DNA from 4 places in the Pseudomonas sp. NY8896 genome. Region 1 is predicted to be linked to each of the others. Evidence: predicted binding sites of a transcription regulator. Region 1 holds the regulator's gene; each other region holds the start of a gene.

The links. The regulator FliA, encoded in region 1, starts transcription of late flagellar genes. The targets are predictions, from matches to a motif close to CTAAAGTTTNNNNNNNNNNNGCCGNTAA.
Region 2: a site for FliA is predicted at 2,555-2,582, ahead of Q9451_RS18360 (methyl-accepting chemotaxis protein). Genes of this name have one in related genera too.
Region 3: a site for FliA is predicted at 3,284-3,311, ahead of motA (flagellar motor stator protein MotA). Genes of this name have one in related genera too.
Region 4: a site for FliA is predicted at 2,574-2,601, ahead of Q9451_RS01475 (methyl-accepting chemotaxis protein). Genes of this name have one in related genera too.

The regions. Positions count from the first base shown of each region.
Region 1 is NZ_CP132350.1:2,370,481-2,374,831, forward strand. It holds gene flhF (flagellar biosynthesis protein FlhF) at 1-828, shown strand, start outside; gene fleN (flagellar synthesis regulator FleN) at 922-1,755, shown strand; gene fliA (RNA polymerase sigma factor FliA) at 1,752-2,492, shown strand; gene Q9451_RS10665 (chemotaxis response regulator CheY) at 2,600-2,974, shown strand; gene Q9451_RS10670 (protein phosphatase CheZ) at 2,995-3,783, shown strand; gene Q9451_RS10675 (chemotaxis protein CheA) at 3,796-4,351, shown strand, end outside.
Region 2 is NZ_CP132350.1:4,107,720-4,112,070, forward strand. It holds gene Q9451_RS18350 (FecR family protein) at 83-1,090, shown strand; gene Q9451_RS18355 (Na+/H+ antiporter NhaC family protein) at 1,104-2,423, opposite strand; gene Q9451_RS18360 (methyl-accepting chemotaxis protein) at 2,622-4,351, shown strand, end outside.
Region 3 is NZ_CP132350.1:1,126,452-1,130,802, forward strand. It holds gene asd (archaetidylserine decarboxylase) at 1-846, opposite strand, end outside; gene Q9451_RS04985 (rhodanese-like domain-containing protein) at 856-1,665, opposite strand; gene Q9451_RS04990 (HDOD domain-containing protein) at 1,710-3,245, opposite strand; gene motA (flagellar motor stator protein MotA) at 3,376-4,227, shown strand; gene motB (flagellar motor protein MotB) at 4,231-4,351, shown strand, end outside.
Region 4 is NZ_CP132350.1:339,316-343,666, reverse strand. It holds gene hisI (phosphoribosyl-AMP cyclohydrolase) at 1-46, shown strand, start outside; gene Q9451_RS01500 (phosphoribosyl-ATP diphosphatase) at 48-383, shown strand; gene Q9451_RS01495 (twin-arginine translocase TatA/TatE family subunit) at 409-681, shown strand; gene tatB (Sec-independent protein translocase protein TatB) at 685-1,062, shown strand; gene tatC (twin-arginine translocase subunit TatC) at 1,059-1,847, shown strand; gene Q9451_RS01480 (16S rRNA (uracil(1498)-N(3))-methyltransferase) at 1,844-2,551, shown strand; gene Q9451_RS01475 (methyl-accepting chemotaxis protein) at 2,653-4,351, shown strand, end outside.

The DNA.
Region 1 (4,351 bases):
GCCAACCTTTGGCGCCGCCTGCAGCGCATCGGCTTGTCCGGGCCTATCGCCCGCGAGCTGCTGGACCTCACCGCCGAGATCGAAGAGCCGCGCCAGGCTTGGCGCATGCTGCTGGCGCACCTGGCACGGATGATCGAGATTCCTGAAATCGAGCCGATCGAAGAGGGCGGGGTCATCGCCATGGTCGGCCCGGCCGGCATGGGCAAGACCACCACCCTGGCCAAGCTGGCTGCGCGCTACGTGCTCAAGTACGGCGCGCAGAACCTGGCGCTGGTGAGCATGGACAGCTTCCGTATCGGCGCTCAGGAGCAGCTCAAGACCCTCGGTCGCATTCTCAATGTGCCGGTGACCTACGTCGACCCAGGCCAGTCGCTGGCAGCCGCGCTGGAGCCGTTGCTGCGCAAGCGCGTGGTGCTGATCGATACCGCCGGCCTGCAGGCCAGCGACCCGGCGCTGCGCATGCAGCTGGAAACCCTGGCCGGGCGTGGCATCGCCGCTAAGAATTACCTGGTGCTGGCTACCACTAGCCAGAAGCAGGTGCTGACCGCTGCCTACCACAGCTACAAGCGTTGTGGCCTGGCCGGCTGCATCCTGACCAAACTCGATGAAACGGCAAGCCTTGGCGACGTGCTGAGCCTTGCCATCAGTCATGAACTGCCCGTGGCCTACCTTACCGATGGCCCGCGCATTCCTGACGACCTGCACCTGCCGCGGGGCCACCAACTGGTCACCCGCGCGGTAAATGTGCAGCAGCAGGACGAGCCCAGCGAAGAGGCCATGGCCGACATGTTCGCTGATCTCTATCACAACCCACGGCGAGCGGGTTGAGCATGAAGCGTGTGCAAAGTAGCTATGCCAAGGGGCACGCAGAATTGCCCTACGTGTGGCCTGAGTCCCAGCGAGACAAGGTAAAGAACAGACATGGGTAGCATGCATCCCGTACAGGTGATCGCCGTGACCGGCGGCAAAGGTGGCGTCGGCAAGACTAACGTTTCAGTGAACTTGTCCCTGGCGCTGGCCGAGCTTGGCCGCAGGGTCATGCTGCTGGACGCCGACCTGGGCCTGGCCAATGTCGACGTGTTGCTGGGCCTTACCCCCAAACGTACCCTGGCCGATGTCATCGAAGGGCGCTGCGAGCTGCGTGATGTGATGCTGCAGGGCCCTGGCGGTGTGCGCATCGTGCCGGCAGCGTCGGGTACCCAGAGCATGGTGCACCTGGCCCCGGCCCAGCATGCCGGGCTGATCCAGGCGTTCAGTGAAATCGGCGACAACCTCGATGTGCTGGTGATCGATACCGCTGCGGGTATCGGCGAGTCGGTGGTCAGTTTCGTTCGCGCCGCCCAGGAAGTCCTGCTGGTGGTGTGCGATGAGCCTACCTCGATCACCGACGCTTACGCCCTGATCAAGCTGCTCAACCGCGACTACGGCATGAACCGTTTCCGTGTGTTGGCCAACATGGCGCAGAGCCCGCAAGAAGGGCGCAACCTGTTCGCCAAGCTGACCAAAGTCACCGACCGCTTCCTTGACGTTGCCCTGCAGTACGTGGGCGCCGTGCCGTACGACGAGTGCGTGCGCAAGGCGGTGCAGAAACAGCGCGCCGTCTACGAAGCCTTCCCTCGCTCCAAGTGTGCGCTGGCCTTCAAGGCGATTGCGCAAAAGGTCGACAGCTGGCCGCTGCCGGCCAACCCGCGCGGCCACCTGGAGTTCTTTGTCGAGCGTCTGGTGCAACCCACCAGCGCGGGACCCGTGCTATGAACGCCAGCGGCTTCAAGATGTACAGCCGGGCGGCGAAAGACGCCCAGTACGAGCTGATCGAACGCTACGCCCCGCTGGTCAAGCGCATCGCTTACCACTTGTTGGCGCGCTTGCCGGCCAACGTCCAGGTCGAGGACCTGATCCAGGCCGGCATGATCGGCCTGCTGGAAGTGGCCAACAAGTACGACGCCAGCAAGGGCGCCAGCTTTGAAACCTACGCCGGCATCCGCATCCGCGGGGCCATGCTGGACGAAGTGCGCAAAGGCGATTGGGCGCCGCGTTCGGTACACCGCAACACTCGTATGGTCAGTGACGCAATGCGTGCGGTTGAGGCTAGAACTGGCCGTGACGCTAAAGATCATGAAGTTGCTGCCGAACTCCAATTGAGTCTCGATGATTACTACGGGATCTTGAACGATACCCTGGGCAGCCGCCTGTTCAGCTTCGACGACCTGTTGCAGGACGGCGAGCACGAAGGGCTGCATGAGGATGGCGCCAGTGGCCAGGTCGAACCTGCGCGTGGCCTGGAAGACGAGCGCTTCCAGGTTGCCCTGACCGAGGCGATCGCCAACCTGCCGGAGCGTGAGCGCCTGGTGCTGGCGCTGTACTACGACGAAGAGCTGAACCTCAAGGAAATCGGCGAGGTACTGGGTGTCAGCGAGTCGCGGGTCAGCCAGTTGCACAGCCAGTGTGCCGCGCGCCTGCGCAGCCGCCTGGGGGAATGGCGGGCACGTTGAGCCCGCTTTCGTTGCAGTCGTTTTCCACGTTGTACCGAATTGAATGAGTGCGTGCTCGGTAGGCCGAGCGCGTTTGAGACTGCTTGGAGGTCTAATTGGACAAGAACATGAAAATCCTCATCGTTGACGACTTTTCGACGATGCGGCGGATCATCAAGAACCTGTTGCGTGACCTGGGCTTCACCAACACCGAAGAGGCCGATGACGGCACCACGGCGCTGCCGATGCTGGAGAACGGCCACTACGACTTCCTGGTGACCGACTGGAACATGCCGGGCATGTCCGGCATCGACCTGCTGCGTAAAGTGCGTGCCAGCGAAAAGCTGAAAAGCATGCCGGTACTGATGGTGACCGCCGAAGCCAAGCGCGACCAGATCATCGAAGCGGCCCAGGCCGGCGTCAATGGTTACGTGGTCAAGCCGTTCACCGCTCAGGTGCTCAAAGAAAAGATCGAGAAGATCTTCGAACGCGTCAACGGCTGAGTCACGTCAGGGGGCGCGCCATGGATTCATCACAAACCTCTTTGGGCGAGTTCGAATCGACCCTGAAGAAGCATGCCCAGGAGTTGGTCGAAAGCCTGGAGCGGGGCCGTTTCGGCGAGGCGGTGCAGCTGATTCACGAGCTGAACCAAACCCGCGATCGCGGCCTGTACCAGGAAGTGGGCAAGCTGACCCGCGAGCTGCACAGCGCCATCGTCAGTTTCCAGATCGACCCGACCATGCCGCAGGCTGAGGAGGTGTCGCAGATTACCGACGCCACCGAGCGCTTGTCGTACGTGGTCAAGCTGACCGAAGGCGCGGCCAACCGCACCATGGACCTGGTCGAGGAAAGCACCCCGGTGCTCAACGACCTGGCAAGCGAGGCCAAGGCCTTGAGTACCGACTGGCAACGCTTCATGCGCCGCGAAGTGGCTGCGCCGGAATTCCGTGACCTGGTCAAGCGTGTCGACAGTTTCCTGACGCACAGCGCCGAAGGTAACCGCAAGGTCGCCGGCCACCTCAACGACATTTTGCTGGCTCAGGACTATCAGGACCTGACCGGCCAGGTGATCAAACGCGTTACCAGCCTGGTAACCGAAGTGGAAAGCAACCTGCTGAAACTGGTGCTGATGGCCAGCCAAGTTGATCGTTTTGCAGGCATTCAGCATGACCACGATCAATTGCGCGCAGAAAAAGATCGAGAAAAACATCCGACTCGGGGTGAAGGTCCGCAGATTCATGCCGATAAGCGTGAAGACGTCGTGTCCGGTCAGGACGATGTCGATGATCTGCTGTCCAGCCTGGGTTTTTAAGGAGCACGTTTGATGAGCTTCGGCGCCGATGAAGAAATCCTCCAGGATTTCCTGGTAGAAGCCGGCGAAATTCTTGAGCAACTGTCCGAGCAACTGGTCGAGCTGGAAAGCCGGCCCGACGATGCCGACCTGCTCAATGCGATCTTTCGCGGTTTCCACACTGTAAAAGGGGGCGCCGGCTTCCTCCAGCTGAACGAGCTGGTGGAGTGCTGCCATATCGCCGAGAACGTGTTCGACGTCCTGCGCAAAGGTGAGCGCCGGGTCGATGCGGAACTGATGGATGTGGTGCTCGAGGCACTGGATACGGTCAACAGCATGTTTGGCCAGGTGCGCGAGCGTGCCGAAGTCACGCCCGCCACCCCTGAGTTGCTGGCCGCGTTGTCGCGCCTGGCCGAACCTGGTGGGGCCGAAGCTGTTGCAGCGCCGGCGCCCGTTGCCGAGGTGGCGGTTGCGGAGCCGGCAGAGGCCGAGGAGCAACAGCAGGACATCACCGACAGCGAGTTCGAGCAGCTGCTCGATTCGCTCGATGCGGTCAAGGCGCAAGCGGCGGCCGATGAACAGATGCAGG
Region 2 (4,351 bases), 1.7 Mb from region 1:
GCACAACTGATAGTCATTCGCCATTACGCCGGTTCTCGGGGGCCCTTCTGCAAGGGTAGAATGCGCAAAACCCGGAGCCGCAATGAACCACGACCGCCTCAATCCCAGCCCAGACGATGCCATCACCGACGCCGCCGCGCACTGGTGCATGCGCCTGCACGCCGAAGATTGCACGGCGGCCGAGCGCGAGGCATTCGCCCGCTGGCAGGCGGCCGACCCACGGCATGCCGAGGAATACCAGGCGATGCTGGAAATCTGGCAAACCGCCGACTTGCTGCCGCGCAACGCCACCGTCATCGACTTCAACCCGCCCGCCAAGCAAGCCGCACGCCCGCGCAACTGGCGGCCGCTGGCGTCTGCGGCGGCGATTGCCCTGGCAGTGCTGCCACTGGCAGGCTGGATGGGGTGGGAGCAGGGTTGGCTGCCCAACCACTACCAACACTTCGAAGCCAGTGACCGCATGCAGACGGTGGAGCTGAGCGACGGCAGCACGGTGCAGCTCAACCTCAACACCGAGCTCACCTACCTCAACTACAAAGACCAGCGCCAGGTCACGCTCAAGCGCGGCGAGGCGTTCTTCAAGGTGCAGCACGACAGCAGCCACCCGTTCATCGTGCGTGCCGGCCGTGGCCAGACCCGGGTCACCGGCACCCAGTTCAACGTGTGGAAGTACCAGGACCAGGTCAAGGTTACCCTGGTGGAAGGCTCGGTGCTGGTGTCCAGCGATGGCAGCGCCGGCGGCTATCGCCTCGGCCCTGGCATGCAGGCCAGCTACCACAAGGGCGACTTCGAGCCACAACTGGAGCAGAGCGACGACTACGGCAACAGCCTGGCCTGGCGCAGCGGCAAGCTGGTGCTCGACAACTTGAGCCTGGAACAAGCGCTGCCGGTGATCAACCGCTACCTCGACGCACCGCTGCAGCTGGCCGACGCCAGTACCGGTCGCATTCGCATCAGCGGTATCTACAACACCCGTGAAGTGGGGCGCCTGGTCAACAACCTGCCCAAGGTGCTGCCGGTCTACCTGACCCGCAGCAAGGACGGCAGCACCGTGCTAAACCGCATCTCGCCGCCCCCCGACAAGGGCTGACGCCCTCCCCGCCTTACAAGGTCATTGCCGCCAACCAGCCGAACGCCAGCAACGGCAGGTTGTAGTGGATGAAGGTCGGCACCACCGTGTCCCAGATATGGTGGTGCTGGCCATCCACGTTCAGGCCCGAGGTCGGCCCCAGGGTCGAGTCCGAGGCCGGTGAACCCGCATCCCCCAGCGCACCGGCAGTACCGACGATGCACACCGTGGCCAGCGGGTCGAAGCCCAGTTGCACGCACAGCGGCACGAAGATCGCGGCCAGGATCGGCACAGTGGAGAACGACGAGCCGATCCCCATAGTCACCAGCAGGCCCACCAACAGCATCAGCAAGGCGCCGATGCCCTTGCTGTGGTCGATCCATTGGGCCGAGGTTTCCACCAGGCTCTTCACCTCACCGGTAGCCTTCATCACGTCGGCAAAACCGGACGCGGCAATCATGATGAAACCAATCATGGCCATCATCTTCATGCCTTCGGTGAACAGGTCGTCGGTATCCTTCCACTTGACGATGCCTGACAGCGAGAAGATCAGGAAGCCAACCATGGCACCGATGATCATCGAGTCCAACAGCAACTGAACGATAAAGGCAGCAGCGATCGCCAACCCGGCCACCAGCAAGGTCAGCGGGTTGTACTGCACGCTCACCTGCTCCACCTGTTCGATACGCGCCAGGTCGTAGTCACGCTTTTTGCGATAGCTGATGAACACCGCCAGCAACAGGCCGACGAGCATACCGGCAGCCGGGATGGCCATGGCGTGGGTGACATTGACGCCACTCACGTCGACACCCGCGCGGGCGACGTTGGCCAGCAGGATTTCGTTGAGGAAGATGTTGCCGAAACCCACCGGCAGGAACATGTACGGCGTGATCAGACCAAAGGTGATCACACAGGCGATCAACCGGCGGTCGATGCGCAGGCGCGTCAGCACGTACAGCAGCGGCGGCACCAGCAACGGGATGAAGGCAATGTGGATGGGCAGGATGTTCTGCGACGACACGGCCACCACCAGCATCAGGCCGATCATCAGCCATTTGACCTTGCCGCCATGGGCATGGCCCTGGCGGTCGATCATGACCAGGGCGCGATCGGCCAGGGCATGGGCCAGACCAGACTTGGCGATGGCCACGGCAAAGGCGCCCAGCAGTGCATAGGACAACGCCACCGTGGCGCCACCGCCGAGGCCACCGTTGAAGGCCTTGAGCGTGCCTTCGACACCCAGGCCACCCACCAGCCCACCGACCAGGGCGCCGATGATCAGGGCGATGACCACGTGCACGCGGGACAGGCTGAGTATCAGCATGATGCCGACCGCGGCGATCACTGCATTCATGATTGGCTTACCTCATTACGGCGGAAAAAAGCGCGAACTCTGAAGCAGTGGGCGGCAGATGTCAAAAGCGCCATGTTGCGTCACATTACCAATGCCTTGCAGCGGACCTGATAATTAAATTGAACGTTTGAATAAAGAAAAAACCCAGGCCGCCGACACAGTCGCAAGCCACACTCTTATTACAAGGGATCCGCCCCCATGCCTTTGCGACAACTTTCCATCCAGTGGAAGATCACCCTGCTCGCCGGTCTCTGCCTGGCCGGCATCGTCACCTTGCTCGTCGGCCTGTCGCTGTACCGCATGGACCACAGCTCGGACCTGGTCAAGGCCAGCAGCATGCAGATGCTGACCGAGGCGGCGCAGTCGCGTATCGAGTCGCAGGGTGAAGTGCAGGCGCTGAACATCCGCCGCCAGTTCATGGATGCCTACCAGTACGGCGCCGGCTTCGCCCGCCAGGTGCTGTTCCTGCGCGAGCAGGCCGAAAAGCGCTTTCTCGATGCCTTCGACCTGCGCGAGGACATGACCCGTCAGGTACGCGCCGCGCTACAGGCCAACCCCGACCTCCTCGGCCTGTCGCTGGTGTTCGAGCCCAACGCCCTGGACAGCAAGGACAGCCTGTTCGCCGGCAAGGCAGAGCTGGGCAGCAACGAAACCGGTCGCTTTGCCCTGTACTGGTCGCAGCCGCGTGCCGGCCAGCTGACCGCCATGGCGCTGCCTGAGCATGACATGGCCAACACCGAGATCGGCCCCAGCGGCCAGCCAGCCAACACCTGGTGGGTATGCCCGCGCACGACCGGCAAGGTGTGCGTGGTAGAACCCTACTTCTATGACATCGACGGCCAGCAGGTGCTGATGACCAGCATCGTCTTCCCGCTGGCGGTCAACGGCAAGATCATTGCCACCCTGTCCATCGACATCAACCTCAACAGCCTGCAGGCACTGAGCCAGGAGGCCAGCCGCAGCCTCTACGAAGGCCGCACCACGGTCGGCATACTCAGCCCGGTCGGCCTGCTGGCGGGCTACAGCGCCGATGCCAGCAAGCTGGCCCAGCGCTTCGACCAGGTAGACCCGGCCAAGGGCGCCGAACTGGTAGGCAAACTGGCCAATGGCAAGATGACTATCCTCCACGACCAGCAGCGTTTGAAGGTGCTGGCGGCCTTCCGGCCGATCCCCGACGCACAACCTTGGGGCGTGTTGCTGGATGTACCGGAAAATGCCCTGACCGGCCCGGCCGAAACACTGAAGCAGGAACTGGACGCGCTGAATACCAGCGGCACCTTGCTGGAATTGGGCCTGGGCCTGGCCGCTGCCATTGCCGGCCTGCTCATGGTGTGGCTGATGGCCCGTGGCGTTACCCGGCCGATCCTCGGCGTGGCTGCCATGCTCAAGGACATTGCCAGCGGCGAAGGCGACCTGACCCGCCGCCTGACCTACCAGAAGCAGGACGAACTGGGTGAATTGGCCGGCTGGTTCAACCGCTTCCTCGACAAGTTGCAGCCGACCATCGCCGAGGTCAAACGCTCGGTGCAGGCCGCGCGAGGCACTGCCGACCAGTCCTCGGCAATTGCCACTGAAACCAGCGCCGGCATGGAGCAGCAGTATCGCCAGGTTGACCAGGTAGCCACCGCCTCGCATGAAATGAGCGCCACCGCCCAGGATGTCGCCCGCAGCGCCGCGCAGGCGGCACAGGCCGCGCGTGACGCCGACCAGGCCACCCGGGAAGGCCTGGCCGTGATCGACCGCACCACCACCAGCATCGATACCCTGGCCGCCAACATGAGCGACGCCATGGCCGAAGTCGAAGGCCTGGCGCAGAACAGCGAAAAGATCGGTTCGGTGCTGGAGGTGATCCGCTCGATTGCCGAACAGACCAACCTGCTGGCGCTCAACGCCGCCATCGAGGCGGCCCGTGCCGGTGAAGCCGGCCG
Region 3 (4,351 bases), 1.2 Mb from region 1:
TGCCAGCAGTTGCCCCATGCGCACTGCAGAACCAGCACCCAGGCTTTCAGCCCACCTCACCTGCTCCGGCCCGAACAGCACGATGGCGGTCGAGCCCAGCTTGAAGCGGCCCAGCTCGGCGCCCTTTTCCAGATGGATCGGCGCGCGGCTGGCTTCGTCGTAACGGAAGGTTTTCAGCTCACGCTTTGGCGGCGTGACCAGCCCGGCCCATACGGTTTCGATCGAGGCAACGATCATCGCGCCAACCAGCACCACAGCCATTGGCCCACGTTCGGTATCGAACAGGCAGACCACACGCTCGTTGCGAGCGAACAGCTCGGGAACGTTCTCTGCGGTGGTCTGGTTGACCGAGAACAGGCGGCCCGGCACATAGACCATTTCACGCAGGGTGCCGGCCAGCGGCATGTGCACGCGGTGGTAGTCCTTGGGCGACAGGTAAATGGTGGCGAACTCGCCGCCCATGAACGGCGCGGCCATGGCCGGGTCACCGCCCAGCAGCTCTTGCGCGCTGAAACCGTGGCCTTTGGCCTGGAAGATGCGGCCGTGCTCGATCGGGCCGAGCTGGCTGACAGCACCGTCGGCCGGGCACAGGATGGCGCCCGGGGTTTCGTCCAGCGGGCGGGCGCCTGGCTTCAGGGCGCGGGTGAAGAACGCGTTGAAATGCTCGTACGCGCTCAGGTCTTCGACCAGCGCTTCGCTCATGTTGACCTGATAGCGCTTGGCGAACCAGGCAGTGAAGGCATTTTTGAACCAGCGTGCGCGGCACTCGGCGACGCAGCCGGCCAGTCGCGACAGCAGGTGGTGCGGCAGCAGGTACTGGCTGATGATGAACAAACGGGATTTCATGCAGGTTCCTTAAACTTCTACAGGCGTGTCCGGGTGGTTGCCCCATTCGCTCCACGAGCCGGCGTAAGCCTTGACGCGTGGGTAGCCGAGGGCCTTGGCCACCAGATAAGTGAAGCCGGAGCGGCGGTGGGTCTGGCAATGGGTGATCACTTCCTTGTCCGGTGTGATGCCCAGCTCCAGCAGGACGTCGGCGATGTCCTGGCGAATGCGCAGGTGGTCGTTGAGGTCCATGCCGGCGGTCCACTCGAAGTTGATCGCACCGGGGATGTGGCCGCCCTTGGCTGCCAGCACTTTCTCGCCACTGAATTCCTGCGGGCCGCGCGCGTCCCAGATGACCAGGTCATCGGCGCCCAGGCGGCTTTGCAGGTACTCGCGCGTGGCCGTGGGGGCGCTGTCGATACGCAGGCGTACCGGGGTGTTGCCGCTGGCGGGCACTTCAGTGGACAGCGTATCTGCCGGCCAGGCCTGGATACCGCCATTGAGGTAGTGGTAGCCCTTGTGCCCGATCACATCGAGCAGCCAGATGAAACGCCCCGCCCAGCCGCCGCCTTCATCGTCGTACACCACATACACGGCGTCGTCGCGATGGCCGAGTTCGCTGAACAGTTTTTCCAGTTCGCCCAGGGCCGGCAGCAGGCCGGGCGCGGGTGGCTGGCCAAGCTGGGTGCGCTTGCCTTCGACAAAGCGTGCGCCGGGGATATGCCCGCTGACATAGCGGTTGGCGCTGCTCAGGTCGACCAGGATCAGCTGCGGCGAATCCAGGCGTGGCAGCAGGTCTGCAGCTTCGATCACCAGGGGCAGGCCGGAAAAGTCAGTCATCCACGGTCTCCAGTGTGGAAAGAGGGGCGATTGTAGCGCAAGGCTCAGCCCTTGCGGTTGGCAAACACCGACAGGGCGCGCTCGATGCATTGCGCGGTCTTGCCGACAGCTTGCACGCTGATATCGGCCAAGGGCCGACAGCCCTGGTCGGCCACCAGCAGCATCAGCACCTGGTCGTTCACCGCCAATGAACGCAGCAGTACATGCTCGCTGCGGAACAAGGCACGCAGCGGGGCGGGCAGCAGGGCCGAAAACTGGCTGTGGTTTTCCGGGGTTATGCGCAGTTGCCCAGCCTGGCTCATCAGCTTTTGCAGCAGCTTGTTCTGCGACACCTGCAGGGCCAAAGCCCCGGCTTCCTTGGGCAGGCCGGCAATCTGCTGTACGCGCAGGTAGTCACTGGCCTTGTCCAGGCTCAACAGCATGATGCGTTGCATGCCGCAGGCCAGCAGGGCCTCGCGGGCCTGGGTGGCCAGGTGCACGGTGTTGGTGAACGGGCTGGGTTGGGCCAGCAGGTCCTGGCACAGTGTGCGCCAGCGTGCCAGGTCGTCGCTGCTGGGCGGTGGCGGGGCCAGCATGTCCGGGTGCGGGCGGCGTTGGTGCCACGGCCAGATCAACGCTTCTGCCGGATGGAACAAGGCATGTCGGGCGTGGCGGCGGGCGCTGGCAGCGGCCTGCTGGTGCACCTGCTGCTGCACGTCTTCCAGCGAGGTCTGCAGGTACAACGCAGTCAGCAGTTGCCAGCGCAGCAAGTGTGGGTTGTCCCAGCCGACCTGTGCTGCCAGGGCCAGGTTGTTGGCCAGCAACACGGTATTGGCCGGCTGGTTGAACCAGCGCCGCAGGCCGGGCTCGGCGTCCAGGCGGTGCTGCTGGCTGAGCAGGTCTTCGTCGCGGGCGATGTTCAGCACCTGGGCCAGTTGATCGCGTTCTTCCAGCAGCAGGCGGTAACCCTGGGTGACCCATTGTGGCAGGCGCCAGTACTCGGCCATGGTCTGGCACAGCGCCATGATGCGCACGCCAAACAGTTCTTCCTCCACCCCTGCTGCGTCCTCCCCCTTGTGGATTACCCGCAACTCCCAGGTATCGAGCAACTTGGGGTAGGCCAGCGCCAGCGGCCACAGTGGCGAAAGGAACAGCAGGCTGCCCCAGTGAATTTCTTGCCAGAGCCGTGCCAGGCGGCTGGCGAACAGACCGCTGGCCTGCTGTGCGGCGTGCTGGCTGATCATCTGGAACTGGCACAGTACCGGCGGGATTTCTTCCACAGGCAACGCTGGCAGGCGTCTGAGCAGCTGTTCGCTGCGCTCCAGGCCCAGACGGTTGAGTGCGACTTCCAGGCTTTCGGCGGGCTCGGCCAGGCTGGCATTGGTGGGGTGATTGGCTTCGCGCATCACCGACAGCACCAGTGCCGGGCTGTCCTGCATCAGTTCGGCGATATCGCGCAGCGAGCGGCGGCTATCGTTTATGGCGGCCATGACCCGGTCGTAGCTGTGCTTCGGCACGGGGATGCGAACACTCTCGAGCAGCTTTACCCAGGCCTCTAACGTACGCGGGGCCTGAGCGGGCACCTTGGTTTCAATTGGCATTTTGACATCAGTCCGAACTGGCTTTTCGCATTGAGTGGCTATAGTCTGGCGCAGTTCTGCCGATAAGTAGAAGAAGAGTTTTAAAGCTCCCGTCTCTTCCCCTGACCACGACAGCAAGTGCTTTGAACCTATGGCTAAAATTATCGGCATCATCGTCGTATTCGCGAGCGTGCTCGGCGGCTACGTGCTCTCCCACGGCAAAATCGCAGCGCTGATCCAGCCGTTCGAAGTACTGATCATTGGCGGTGCGGCCTTTGGTGCGTTCCTGCAGGCCAACCCTGGCCACATGACCATGCACGTCATCAAGAAGTCGATGAAAATGTTCGGCTCGCGCTTCAGTCATGCCTTCTATCTGGAGGTGTTGGGCCTGGTGTACGAGATCCTCAACAAGAGCCGTCGCGAAGGCATGATGGCCATCGAGGCCGACATCGAGGACGCCGCCGCCAGCCCGATTTTCGCCAAGTACCCGACGGTACTGGCCGATGAACGCATGACTGCGTTCGTCTGCGACTACCTGCGCATCATGTCTACCGGCAACATGGCCCCGCACGAGCTCGAGGGCCTGTTCGACATGGAACTGCTGAGCATGAAAGAAGAGCTGGAGCACCCGTCGCACGCGGTGACCGGCATCGCCGACGGCATGCCGGGCTTCGGCATCGTCGCGGCGGTACTGGGTATCGTGGTGACCATGGCCTCGCTGGGCGAAGGTGACCAGGCGGCCATCGGCATGCACGTGGGTGCGGCGCTGGTCGGTACCTTCTTCGGTATTCTGGCGGCCTACGGCTTCTTCGGCCCGTTGGCCAAGTGCCTGGAGCACGACGCCAAGGAAGAGCTGAACCTGTACGAATCGATCAAGGCTTCGCTGGTGGCCTCTGCCTCGGGCATGCCGCCTTCGTTGGCGGTCGAGTTCGGGCGCAAGGTGCTGTACCCCAAGCACCGCCCAAGCTTCGCCGAACTGGAACAAGCGGTTCGCGGTCGCTGAGTCATGGAAAACAACCAGCCCATTATCGTCAAGCGCGTCAAGCGCTTTGGCGGCGGCCACCACGGCGGCGCCTGGAAAATCGCCTTCGCCGACTTCGCCACGGCGATGATGGCGTTCTTCCTGG
Region 4 (4,351 bases), 2.0 Mb from region 1:
CCCGGTCCTGAAGGACCCGGATGCCATCTACAGCGCAGGACACTGACATGAGCGACACCCTCAACCGCCTGGCCGAAGTGCTTGAAGAACGCAAGCACGCGGCGCCTGACAGCTCCTATGTGGCCAGCCTGTACCACAAGGGCCTGAACAAGATTCTCGAAAAGCTCGGCGAAGAGTCGGTCGAAACGATCATTGCTGCCAAGGATGCCGAGCACAGCAAGGATTACAGCGATGTCATCTACGAAACCGCCGACCTGTGGTTTCATAGCCTGGTGATGCTCAGCGCACTGGGCCAGCATCCACAAGCCGTACTCGATGAGCTGGAGCGCCGTTTCGGGCTTTCCGGGCACGATGAAAAGGCCGCGCGTCAGCCCTCGGCTTGAGCACAAAGCATTCTAGGAGAGCACCATGGGTATTTTTGACTGGAAACACTGGATCGTCCTGTTGGTCGTCGTGGTCCTGGTGTTCGGCACCAAGAAGCTGAAAAACTTCGGCAGCGACCTGGGCGAATCGATCAAGGGCTTCCGCAAGGCCATGAACGAAGAAGAGACCAAGCCAGCCGAGCAAACGCCGCCGCCTGCCCAGCCCGTGCCACCGGTGCAAAACACCGCGCAGCCGCAGCAAGGCCACACCATCGATGGCCAGGCCCAACCGGTCCAAGAGCCGCAGCGGAAAGACTGACCCATGTTCGGCATCAGTTTCAGCGAGCTGCTGCTCGTAGGCCTGGTCGCCCTGCTGGTGCTCGGCCCCGAGCGCTTGCCGGGTGCCGCACGCACGGCAGGGCTGTGGATCGGCCGGCTCAAGCGCAGCTTCAACAGCATCAAGATGGAAGTGGAGCGCGAGATCGGCGCTGACGACATCCGCCGGCAGCTGCACAACGAGCACATCCTGCAGATGGAAGAGGAAGCCAAGCGCATCCTCAACCCGCTGACGCCACCCGCGCAGCCGCCGGTAACCACGGCCAGCGTGCAGCCGCCTGCCGGGCTCGAAGCCAGGCCGGTCGAAGCACCTGCCGCCCCGGTCGCACCTTCTGAACCGCCTCAACCGCCGCGAGCCCCATGAGCGAGAATCCGGAACACGACCAGCCTATGCCGCTGGTTTCGCACCTGACCGAACTGCGCACCCGCCTGCTGCGCTGCGTTGCCGTCATTTTCCTGATCTTTGCCGGGCTGTTCTCCTTCGCCCAGCAGATCTACACCCTGGTCTCGGCGCCTCTGCGCGACCATTTGCCGGCCAACGCGACGATGATCGCCACCGACGTGGCCTCGCCGTTCCTCACGCCGTTCAAGCTGACCATGATCGTGTCGCTGTTCCTGGCCATCCCGTTCATTCTCCAGCAGATCTGGGGCTTTATCGCGCCAGGGCTGTACCGCCATGAAAAACGCATTGCCATTCCACTGCTGGTGTCGAGCATTCTGTTGTTCTACGCCGGTATGGCCTTTGCCTATTTCCTGGTGTTCCCGCTGATGTTCAAGTTCTTTGCCGCCGCCACCCCGGCAGGCGTGGCAATGATGACCGACATCGCCAACTACCTCGACTTCGTGATGACGCTGTTCTTCGCCTTTGGCGTTGCCTTCGAAATCCCGGTGGCGGTGGTGCTGCTGGTGTGGATCGGCGTGGTCGACGTGAAGTACCTGAAGAAGATCCGCCCCTACGTGATCATCGGCTGTTTCGTGGTCGGCATGGTCCTCACCCCGCCGGACATCTTCTCCCAGACTTTGCTGGCCGTGCCCATGTGGCTGCTGTTCGAGGTCGGTGTGCTGTGCGGCAGCCTGATCCGCAAGCGTAGTGCCCACGACGAAGAAGCCAACGACCACAACGACCAGCCACCTGCGACCCAACCGTGAACCTGTTGCTTCTTGAAGAGGCCGACTTCGTCTCGGCCGACCGCGTCGTTCTCGCCGACCGACGCTTCATCCACATGCAGGAAATCCATCGCGTGGCGGTGGGTGACAACCTGCGCGTGGGCCGCATCAACGGCCTGATGGGCAAAGCCACGGTGCTGCGCCTGGAAAAGCACGAAGCCGAACTTGAAGTAGCCTTCGACCAGCCACCACCGGCCAAGCTGCCATTAACCCTCATATTGGCGGTGCCGCGGCCCAAAATGCTGCGGCGGCTGTTCCAGACCGTGGCCACCCTCGGCGTATCACGGCTGATCCTGGTAAACAGCTACAAGGTCGAGAAAAGCTTCTGGCAAACGCCTTTCCTGCAGCCCGAGAGCATTCGCGAAAACCTGATCCTCGGCCTGGAACAGGCGCGGGACACGGTGCTGCCCGAGGTGATCATCGAGAAACGTTTCAAGCCTTTCGTCGAAGATCGGCTACCCGCCATCGCCACTGGCACCCTGGGCCTGGTCGGCCACCCCGGCCCCTACCCCGCCTGCCCGCGTGCCGTGGAGCAAGCCGTAACCCTGGCCATTGGCCCCGAGGGCGGCTGGATCCCCTACGAAATCGAGCTGCTGGGCAAGGCTGGGCTGGCACCGGTGCAACTGGGTGATCGCATCCTACGGGTAGAGACCGCCGTCACCGCGCTGCTTTCGCGTATTTTCTGACGTAAACGCCCCTTTTTCACCCATCAAGTTTCCCTCCCCGGGGCCGATGGCCTTGGCAACACAACAACTATTTGTGCTGCCAAGCCGCCGGGGAGTCGTACATGTATCAATGGTTAGCCCAATCGCTGGGCAATGTGAGCGTCAATCGCAAATTGGGGCTGGGCTTCGGCCTGGTGCTGCTGTTGACCTTGGCCATTACCCTGGCCGGCTGGCACGGCATGGACAGCATCATCGACCGTGGCGACAAGCTGGGTAACATCTCGGTCATCCAGCAGTACACCCAGGAACTGCGCATTGCCCGCCAGCATTACGAGCGCCGCAGTGATGATGCGTCGGTGGCCGAGCTGGAAAAAGCCCTGGCCAACCTCGACCGCCAGGTGCAGCTGATGCTCGGGCAGATCGAACACCCCGCCGACCGCCAGCGCCTGGAGCAGCAGCGTGAGGCTGTGCGCATCTACCAGCAGGCATTCAACGAGCTGAAGCAGGCCGGCCAGCGCCGCGAGGCCAGCCGTAGTGTGCTTGGCGACAGCGCCGACAAGGCCGCAGAGCTGATCGGCCGCGTGCAGCGGGGCCTGCTGCAAGGTGGCGATATCAACCAGTACCAGCACGCTGTGGAGGTGAGCGCCCTGCTCCAGCAAGCCCGCTTCCAGGTGCGTGGCTACACCTACAGCGGCAATGCCGAGTTCCAGCAAACGGCGCTGAAGGCCATCGACCAGGCCCTGGCCGAGCTGCGCGCATTGCCGGCCAAAGTGTCGGCCGAACATGCCGCCGGCCTCGACGATGCTGCCACTGCCATGGGCGGCTACCGCGATGCGGTCACCCAGTTCGGCAATGCCCAGGCCGCCAGCGAGCAGGCCCTGCAGCACATGGCCGAGCAAGGTACGCTGCTGCTGCAGACCAGCCAGGCGATGACCACATCGCAGACCGAGGTACGTGACGCAGGCGCAGCCCAGGCCAAGACCCTGCTCGCCGTGGCCACGGTGCTGGCCCTAGCCCTCGGCCTGCTGGCCGCCTGGGCCATTACCCGGCAGATCATCATCCCCCTGCGCCAAACCTTGCGCGCCGCCGAGCGCGTGGCCAGTGGCGACCTGACCCAGAACCTGCAAGTGCAACGTCGCGACGAACTGGGCCAGTTGCAGGCCAGCATGCAGCGCATGACCCAAGGCTTGCGGGAACTGATCGGCGGCATTGGCGACGGCGTCACGCAGATCGCCAGCGCTGCCGAGCAACTGTCGGCCGTCACCGAGCAGACCAGCGCCGGGGTCAACAACCAGAAGGTCGAAACCGACCAAGTGGCGACTGCCATGAACCAGATGACGGCCACCGTGCACGAAGTAGCGCGCAATGCCGAACAGGCCTCGGAAGCCGCCTTGATGGCCGACCAGCAGGCCCGTGAAGGCGACCGGGTGGTGGGCGAAGCGGTGGCGCAGATCGAGCGCCTGGCGGGCGAAGTGATCAACTCCAGCGAAGCGATGAACCAGCTCAAGGCCGAAAGCGACAAAATCGGCAGCGTGCTCGACGTGATCAAGTCGGTGGCCCAGCAAACCAACCTGCTGGCCCTCAACGCGGCGATCGAAGCCGCCCGCGCCGGTGAGGCCGGGCGTGGCTTTGCCGTGGTGGCCGACGAAGTGCGCAGCCTGGCCCAACGCACCCAGCAGTCGACTGAAGAGATCGAAGAGCTGATTGCCGGCCTGCAAAGCGGCACCCAACGGGTGGCCAGCGTGATGGACAACAGCCGCCAACTGACCGACAGCAGCGTCGAGCTGACCCGCCGCGCCGGCAGCTCGCTGGAAACCATCA